4 regions of the Lysinibacillus sp. AR18-8 genome follow, and region 1 is predicted to be linked to each of the others. Evidence: riboswitches for the same ligand, from Rfam matches in the RefSeq annotation. Region 1 holds a riboswitch; each other region holds the start of a gene.
The links. Region 1 has a riboswitch for cobalamin ahead of BFM98_RS06110 (ABC transporter substrate-binding protein). Riboswitches for the same ligand answer to the same signal wherever they lie in the genome.

Region 1 (2,184 bases):
TGGGAAGCCGTTAACAGCGGGAGCTGGTCAAGAAATTCCTGAATGCCCTCATCCTTTAAGGCCGAGCCAGCAAAGCAAGGGAAGGCACCTTCATTTTTAATCATTTCCTTTAATTGAGCAAGACACTGTTCATGCTCCAATGACTCATTTAGAAAGGCATCAAGCAATTTTTCGTCGCGCTCCGCCAGCCATTCCATAATATTATTTGATACATAGTCTGCTCGCAGTGGCTCATCGATGAGCAATACATGCTGAGAGCAATCTTTGCGAAGCTGTCTGATGACAGCCTCCATATTGGCACCCTCACGATCCATTTTATTGATAAAGAAGAAGGTAGGGACATGGTATTGACGTAAAAGTTGCCACACTGTTTCTGTATGGCCCTGTATCCCTTCGACAGCGCTAATGATAATAATGGCATAATCCATCACACGAATAGCACGCTCCATCTCAGGGGAGAAATCGACATGCCCTGGCGTATCAATCAATGTGTATGTATCATCGCCAATATTCATGCGCCCTTGCTCGGCAAATATCGTAATGCCTCGTCTGCGCTCTAGCTCATGATGATCAAGAAAGGTATCCTGATGATCAACTCGCCCCCGTGCTTGAATACTATTTGTATGAAAAAGCACTTGCTCAGAGAAGGTCGTTTTTCCTGCATCCACGTGCGCAAGTACACCGATCGTTTTGTACATAAGAAATCCTCGTTTCTATAGAATGCTATCTTTTTATTGTAACAGAATACTAGCTTCTATATTTCTTGTAAAATAGTTCGTCTTTATGTCAAAATAGTGCTAATATAATGATGATTATACTTTTAGTGTCATACTACTGATTGCGCGATAAATTTTCTTCTGCTAGTCTATCAATAGTATTGACCATTATAGAACGTATTGGTGCAAATGGCATTTGTCATTTGCTTAAAAGGGAAATCGGTGCAATTCCGATGCTGTCCCGCAACTGTAAATGGGGAGTCTATACAGAATGCCACTGTAGTGAAACTATGGGAAGGCGTATAGATGATGAACCTAAGCCAGGATACCTGCCAGTATGTATTTTTTGACTAAGAACCACGAGGATGGGGATAGTGATGAAGGTAATGATACCGTTATTTCACTATGCTACTCTCTTGGCGACAAGAGGGTTTTTTTATGCCCTTCCAACTACCTTAGTAGTAAAGAAGTCTCTGATTTCTTTCTATATTTTAACAGCAAAGGAGAAAAGGACATGAAGAAATGGAAAAGTATATGGCTGATGATGATCATTGCCTTGGTCGCTGTTTTAGGGGCTTGTAACGCAAAGGACAAAACGGAATCAGCTGCACAAGGTGAAAAGGTTGAGCCATCTGAGGCGGCAGCAGCAGTAACCATTGAAAATAATGACACAACTCAAACATATACGGAAGCACCAACAAAAGCGATTAGCTTAAATCAGCATGTGACAGAAATTATGCTAGCACTTGGTTTAGAGGATTCTATGGTAGGGACAGCTTACTTAGATGATAAAATCTATGAACCACTGCAAGAGGCATACGATAAGGTCCCTGTTCTTTCCGATCAATACCCAACGAAGGAGCAAGTCATCGATGCCGAGGCAGATTTCCTATATGCTGGCTGGAAAAGTGGCTTTGGCGAAAAGGGTGTAGGCACACCAGAAGAGCTTGAAGAATTAGGCATCCATACGTATTTACATACGGCTTCCAACATGACAAAGCCAACAATAGAGGATATTTTCACAGATATTCGCAATATCGCGAAGATTTTCCGTATTGAGGATCGTGGCGAAGCTTTAATTGAGCAAATGACGAAAGATGTAGAGGCAGTACAAGCTAAATTACCAAAAGATAGCGAAAAATTACGTGTTCTTGTGTTTGATAGCGGTGAAAAGGATGTATTTACAGCTGGTCAAAACTTTATGAATGAGCTTGTGACAATCGCGGGTGGACAAAATATCTTTGGTGATGTGGAATCAGGCTGGACAACTGTGTCGAAGGAAGATGCAGTAGACCGCAACCCAGAGGTAGTTGTCGTGATTGATTACGGTGAAACAACGGCAGACCAAAAGATCCAATTCTTAAAAAATGATCCAGCCTTAAAGGAGATGGAAGCAGTCAAAAATGAGCGCTTTGTCATCCTGCCACTTTCAGCAGCGTCTGAAGGGGTTCGTGCGGCAGAGGCCATT
Region 2 (2,184 bases), on a different contig from region 1:
TTTCTTGCTGGAAAGTGCTAGAGCCTGCTGTATATATGTCTGGCTTAGGGCTAACCTCTAAATAAACATTTTTCGGCGTTTTGACATCCTTCACCTTCGTTTGTACTTCAGCAATTTTCGCTTTAATCTCTTCGTTTAATTTATTTCCTTTATCAGCAACATCCATCACAGCAGCAATTTGTTCGATATCTCCATAAACATCGTCGAAAGTAGTCGCAGATTGAATAACAAACACTTTAATTCCTGCGTCCTCAAGCGGCTTTAGGGCATCCTTATCACCGATTGTATAAGCAATGACAACATCTGGCTTTAACGCTATAATTCTTTCACTGTTAAAGTTCGTAGTATCAGAGACACGTTCAATTTTTTGTGCTTCCTCTGGGTAAGTATCGTACTCAGTTGCTCCTACAATTTTATCGCCAACACCTAAAGCAAACAAAATTTCAGTATTACTTGGTTGTAAAGATACAACTGTTTTTGGTACTTCATTAAACGCTATTTCCACTCCACGGTCATCTGTCACTTTATAGCTTGTTTTCTCTGCTTGTTGTGTATCTTGCGAAGCATCTTTATTTTTTGTATCTTCAGCAGTGCCACAGCCTGCTAATACCAGTGCAAGTAAGAACACTGATAGCCATTGGAAATTAAATACTTTTTTCATTGTTATTCTCCTTTTTCTTTTTCATTGGGTAGGATTTACTAATAAACGGTATTTCCGCTATTCCAGCTTGCTGATTCATAAAAACAGCCATGACAAAACATACATTAGCTAATAAACCAAGGTAATCGAAAAGAATAGCTGGAACCTCTCGTTCTTCTGATACTTTGTGTAAAGTACGATATGATTTTTTTGCCTCACTGCGACAAAGATGTAAGGCTGCAGCAGCCTCTGTTCCTTGAGGTAAAACAAAACTTTGAATCTCTTCCTTCACATGGCGAACGTAAAAATCATAACGTTCACTTAACCAAGATAAATCCTCTTCAGTTACTGCTAATTTCCCACGTACTGAGCCATTCACATGATAAGCCATAGGTAACATAAGCAATAAATCCTCAGCAACAACTTGAACATCCTCTTTTTTTACCGCAGCTAATGCAACTCCTAGATGTGTTGTCAGGCTATCTGTTCGAATTTCAAAATCGACCGTTGAAGCTTTCTCACGCATAAATGGATAACAAGAATAACGGGCATCTTTTTTCACTTGCTTCCCCCCTATTTTCTATAATGAAAAATTCTTATTTGAAAGGCATAAAAAAGTCGCTCCTTTTTGCAAAGGAACGACAAAAATAACATAATGAGCCATCAAACTAGACAAAGCCTATGTATTTGCCGTATATCCTCCTAGCTTCCGAGAAGTTTTTATACGTTCAAATAAAGGTCGGTCTCCTGGCTTGTACAGTTCGTCACATGAAACGAATGTGTTATAAAGGACCTTCCCATCTTCTTTGAGACAGTGGTAAATCTTTATAATGGCTGCACTTACAGTTGCGGAAACAGCTCCGGTTTTTCACCGGATTCCCGATTATGCTAATTAGCACCTTTATTCTGCAAGAATATTTCATTTGTAAAGCAGTTTATCATATATGCTTCAGAAAAAATAGCTGTACACAGTTTTAAAATATAGCATTATTTCTACTTGAAGAGAAAACCCTAACAAATTTTTACATTATTAAGAAATTTACTATAATAGTGTTTCAATTGCTTTTTCAATATCGAGCTGTGAATCTGTTGGTTCAAAGCGTGCGACGGTCTTACCATTAGCATCTACTAGAAATTTTGTAAAGTTCCAGCGAATATTACGACCATCTAAAAAGCTTGGGGCAAGTTGAACAATTGCTTCTGCCAACATTTTCTCCTGCATACTTGCCTTCCCAAACTCTCGGTAATCCACTTCATGCTTTAAATAATTAAAGAGTGGATGGGTAGCCTCTCCATTTACCTGTACAAGCTCAAAAATCGGGAATGTGACCCCATAGTTTACCTTGCATAGATGCTTAGTTTCCTCCCCATCTTCAGGATTTTGATGGCCAAATTGATCACAAGGGAATCCAAGAACTACAAAATTCTCTTTTCCATATTTATCATACATTTTCTGTAAGTCTTCAAATTGATATGTAAATCGGCATTGGTTTGCCGTGTTAACAATTAACATTGTTTTTCCACGATATGTTTCCATCGATAAA
Region 3 (2,184 bases), 180 kb from region 1:
TATCGACATCAATCTTCTTCTTGAAGCAATTGAAAATGAACTAGATGGACAAATTGTAGATATAAAATCAGCAAACGGAGATTCCGTTGCAGTCTTCATTGAGTAGAGGCGACGAATGATGCATGTAAAAGTGAAAGCAAAAGACGTTCGCTTTACCGTCCCTGTTCCCTATACTGTGCTAACCATTGTCCTCTCCATTTTAACTTCTAAATGGATTCAGCAACAAGCCAATAAGTGGACAAAGGCATACTTCGATAAAAAGAAAATAGACTTTACCTTTCCCCTCATCGACAAAGAAATGTTAAAGCCGATTATCAAGGAACTACAAAATTATAAAGGACTTGTGCTAGTCGATGTCAAAGCTCAGGACGGGACTGAGGTTAAGGTTAGACTATAATCCCAATGATAGAATGGTAAGAGCATGTTATGATAAAAGCATGCTCTTTATTAATGTAATGAGCATCATTTGAAATGGGTAAGAGATGATCATTATTTCAGGACTTACGATAGAGACAACTATTTTTCAATGGTACATAAAATAGAAGATTTCTTTAAACTCAAATTAGAATTCTAGATCCATTTTAATAGAAAATCACGTACATCGTTAAAAATAGATTTTTGATTTGGGTATAAGTGATTAGTGGTAATCTATTTGGAACTACATAATTAAAAATACTGAATAATCCAAAAATAAAGAAGTTTAGAATCTTGATTTACTTTTCATTTGAAGGATGGTACACTTAAAACTATTGAACAACAACTATATATTGTGTTCGTTTTACAAAGGTACTACTACATGTAGTTTAAAAGGGAAGTTCGGTACAATTCCAACGCTGTCCCCGCAACTGTGAAGCTGACGATGATTGCAACCACTGTGCATTTGCATGGGAAGGGAATCAGAGAATGAAGCAAAGCCAGGAGACCTGCCTTTATAAAACAAATTTATCATTTCTTCGGGGATTAAGAGATGGGAACGTCAGTATTTTTGGTATGTTAACGTTTCCATTTAGCCTATCTCTTTAGAGGAGATAGGCTTTTTTATTTTATGAAAAGAGGGATTTCTATGAAACTTTATACGAAAACAATTTGTCCAAAATGCCTATGGGTAAAATCTGAACTACAACGTGCAGGACTTGAAGCTGAAATTGTTAACATCGATCACGATGAACAAGCAAAGCAAACGATTATTGACGCAGGTTTTTTAAGTGTGCCTGTTTTAGAGATGAATGAAACTTTCATAGGAGATGTTCAGGAAATTGTTTCTCAAATTGAGTTGATTGCCCTATGATTGTTTACGCGAGTCGTACAGGTAATGTCCGAAATGTTGTATCCAAATTAAAGGCAGAATGTATCGAGCTCTCGGAAGAATTGCGATTGAACAAGCCATATCTCTTAATTACCTACACAGATGGTTTAGGTGACATTCCAGCAAAGGTACAACGTTTCTTAGAAAAAAACAGGGATTTTTGTAAAGGAGTAGTTGCCAGTGGTAATAGTAACTTCGGTCATCATGTATTTGGCGCTGCTGGTGAGAAAATCGCTGCTACCTATCATGTACCCTTAGTAAGGAAATTAGATTTACGAGGTAATCAAACGGATTACGAAGCAATACAAACGTTTTATGAAACGAGGGTAATGAGATGAAAACCTATTTAAAGCTTAATAATGACGTACTGAATCGTTATAGTACAACTGGATTACTTGAGTTAGAAAAGGACCGCGAAGCTACGCGCCGCTACTTTTTAGAGTATGTTAACGTACGTTTGCGTTATTTTATAGATATTGAAGAAAAAATCCGCTATTTAGTTGATGAGGGCTACTATGAGAAAGCATTTATCGACATGTACGAAATGGAATTTATTAAGAAGCTGTACAAGAAAGCCTATGATTATAATTTCCGCTTTCCATCCTTTATGAGCGCAAGCAAATTTTACGATAGCTATGCTATGAAAAGTCGTGATGGGGAAGAGATCTTAGAAAAGTATGAGGATCGTATTGTCATTATTGCTTTGTATTTAGCTCAAGGAAACACGGCTTTAGCAGAACGCTCTGTCGAAGCAATGATGGAAGCCTATCAGCCTGCAACACCAACTGCTTTAAATAGTGGTAAGAAAGCACGTGGTGAATTAGTCAGCTGCTTTAAATTATCAATGGATGACTCCATGAATAGTATTGCTGAAAATA
Region 4 (2,184 bases), on a different contig from region 1:
CTCCTAACTAATTAATAGATTTTTAGAATATTGCGTGCGTAATTAAAAAAAGCACTTCTCCTTAGGTGGAAAAGTGCATAGCTAAAAAAGCAAATAACAGTCTCATCTGCTAAGCCGCACACCTATCCTCGTAGGTTGAAACGATCACTTATTTTTCGGCAGGTCTCCTGGCTCTAGTTCAATGCTTTATAGGTCTTCCCATCCGTTAGACAGTGACATATTCTATAAAGCTCCCTATTACAGTGGCGGGACCGCGCCGGACTCAAACCGGCTTCCCTTTTAAGCAAAATGACAAGCACTTTGCACCGAAAAAAATTCAAATTGTGAGATTTCACGACAAAGTGTAACATGAATTTCCATAAATATGCTATACCTTTTATGAAATTTTTTTAATTAAAGGTCAACGGTGAATATTCTGATAAAATTTTGTGCGCAAATTATATAGATTGTATAAATTTCATACCTAGTTCCATTCAAAATTGATAAATTTGTCATAAATTTTTAAAGAAATATTGAAATTTTAAAATAATAAGATATGATAAAGACAGTTTTCTATTTAAAATTCTAATAAAAATTTCATATAAAACGTCAATAAGTGCTCGAATAGCTCGAGATAATAGGGAAATTGGTGAAAATCCAATACAGCCCCCGCTACTGTAATAGCTGATGAAATCGCAAAGCCACTGGTGCAAACTTGGGAAGGTGCGACAGTAAAATGAAGCTTAAGTCAGGAAACCTGCTTATTTGATTGTGCATGCAAACTTTTCGGAGGGAGAAGTTGAAGCGAAAGCGGGTACCTGTATTTCATTCTATTCGTTTTTATTTGGCTTCTACAAAACCTTTACTCTTCGTTATAGAGTAAAGGTTTTTCTTTTTCCAAAAAGCAAATGAGGGGAGACAGAAGATGACAACTTGGAATTTAGAGGGGATGAAAACACATCTCTTTATTTGCAATGGCAGTAGCTGCATGAAAAAGGATGGGGAGGAAATTACCTTAGCCATTCGAGATGAGATACAGCGGCAAGCACTCGATCAGGAAATACATACGACAAGAACGCGCTGTAATGGACGCTGCAAGGATGCTTGTGTGGTAATCGCTTATCCTCAAGGAAACTGGTATCGTGTGCCATCAACAGAGCATGCTAGAACACTAGTACAAGATTTACATCATGAATCCTTATACAACGAACATGTCTTTACACTTCGTGAAGGTACATTACAGCGTACTGCTCAAACAACTGCTATTAAAGGGATCGAAAAGGTGAAAGAGGGGTAACAACATGGCGCAAAAAGGAAAAATTTTCGTAGTAGGCTTTGGACCTGGAGATTTTAAGCATATTACGACACGTGCAGTAGAGGCTTTACAACAAAGTGATATGATTATAGGCTATAAAACCTATGTAGAGCTGATTCAAGATTTAGTAAGTGCAAAATCGATTGTTAGTACAGGCATGACAGAAGAAGTGTCGCGTGCACAGGAAGCCGTTCGTCAAGCCGAAGCAGGGAGCATCGTCTCAGTAATTTCGAGTGGTGATGCAGGCGTCTATGGCATGGCAGGATTAGTCTATGAGGTGTTAATTGAGCTAGGCTGGACAGAAGCAACAGGAATTGAAGTTGAAATTGTTCCTGGGATTTCTGCGATTAATTCATGCGCTAGCATACTTGGTGCACCTATTATGCATGATGCTTGTACAATCAGTTTGAGTGACCATCTAACACCTTGGAATTTAATTGCAAAGCGTGTCGAGGCAGCTGCAATGGCGGACTTTGTCATTGCTTTATACAATCCTAAAAGTGGACGTCGAACAAGACAAATTGTCGAGGCTCAACGAATACTCTTAGAATATCGTTCGCCAGACACACCAGTTGGGCTTGTGAAAAGTGCCTATCGAGAACGTCAAGAAGTGACCATGACAACACTAGCAGAAATGCTAGAACATGATATTGGTATGTTGACAACTGTCATTATCGGGAATTCGTCAACATTTTTCTATGACAATAAGATGATTACGCCCCGCGGTTACCAACGTAAATATACTCTGGGTGAAGAGAAACAGCCATTACGTCCACATCAACGTTTACGCGAAGAAAATGAACCTTGGGCAATGAACCAAGAGACGGGAACAGCGCGAAATGACTTTACGGCTGACCCTAATGCAGGGCGCTTTAATAAACCCAGTATAG

Region 2: it holds a riboswitch for cobalamin, as region 1 does, so the genes downstream of both, BFM98_RS17100 (hypothetical protein) here and BFM98_RS06110 (ABC transporter substrate-binding protein) in region 1, are expected to answer to the same signal.
Region 3: it holds a riboswitch for cobalamin, as region 1 does, so the genes downstream of both, BFM98_RS05280 (glutaredoxin family protein) here and BFM98_RS06110 (ABC transporter substrate-binding protein) in region 1, are expected to answer to the same signal.
Region 4: it holds a riboswitch for cobalamin, as region 1 does, so the genes downstream of both, BFM98_RS00475 ((2Fe-2S) ferredoxin domain-containing protein) here and BFM98_RS06110 (ABC transporter substrate-binding protein) in region 1, are expected to answer to the same signal.

Annotation. Positions count from the first base shown of each region.
Region 1 is NZ_MDGU01000006.1:288,161-290,344, reverse strand. It holds gene BFM98_RS06115 (elongation factor G) at 1-698, opposite strand, end outside; cobalamin riboswitch at 881-1,067, shown strand; gene BFM98_RS06110 (ABC transporter substrate-binding protein) at 1,231-2,184, shown strand, end outside.
Region 2 is NZ_MDGU01000023.1:164,516-166,699, reverse strand. It holds gene BFM98_RS17105 (ABC transporter substrate-binding protein) at 1-661, opposite strand, end outside; gene BFM98_RS17100 (hypothetical protein) at 645-1,202, opposite strand; cobalamin riboswitch at 1,361-1,558, opposite strand; gene BFM98_RS17095 (glutathione peroxidase) at 1,683-2,184, opposite strand, start outside.
Region 3 is NZ_MDGU01000006.1:112,898-115,081, reverse strand. It holds gene BFM98_RS05290 (SHOCT-like domain-containing protein) at 1-106, shown strand, start outside; gene BFM98_RS05285 (hypothetical protein) at 116-397, shown strand; cobalamin riboswitch at 768-945, shown strand; gene BFM98_RS05280 (glutaredoxin family protein) at 1,064-1,288, shown strand; gene nrdI (class Ib ribonucleoside-diphosphate reductase assembly flavoprotein NrdI) at 1,285-1,644, shown strand; gene nrdE (class 1b ribonucleoside-diphosphate reductase subunit alpha) at 1,641-2,184, shown strand, end outside.
Region 4 is NZ_MDGU01000001.1:99,456-101,639, forward strand. It holds cobalamin riboswitch at 141-325, opposite strand; cobalamin riboswitch at 577-758, shown strand; gene BFM98_RS00475 ((2Fe-2S) ferredoxin domain-containing protein) at 905-1,276, shown strand; gene cobJ (precorrin-3B C(17)-methyltransferase) at 1,281-2,184, shown strand, end outside.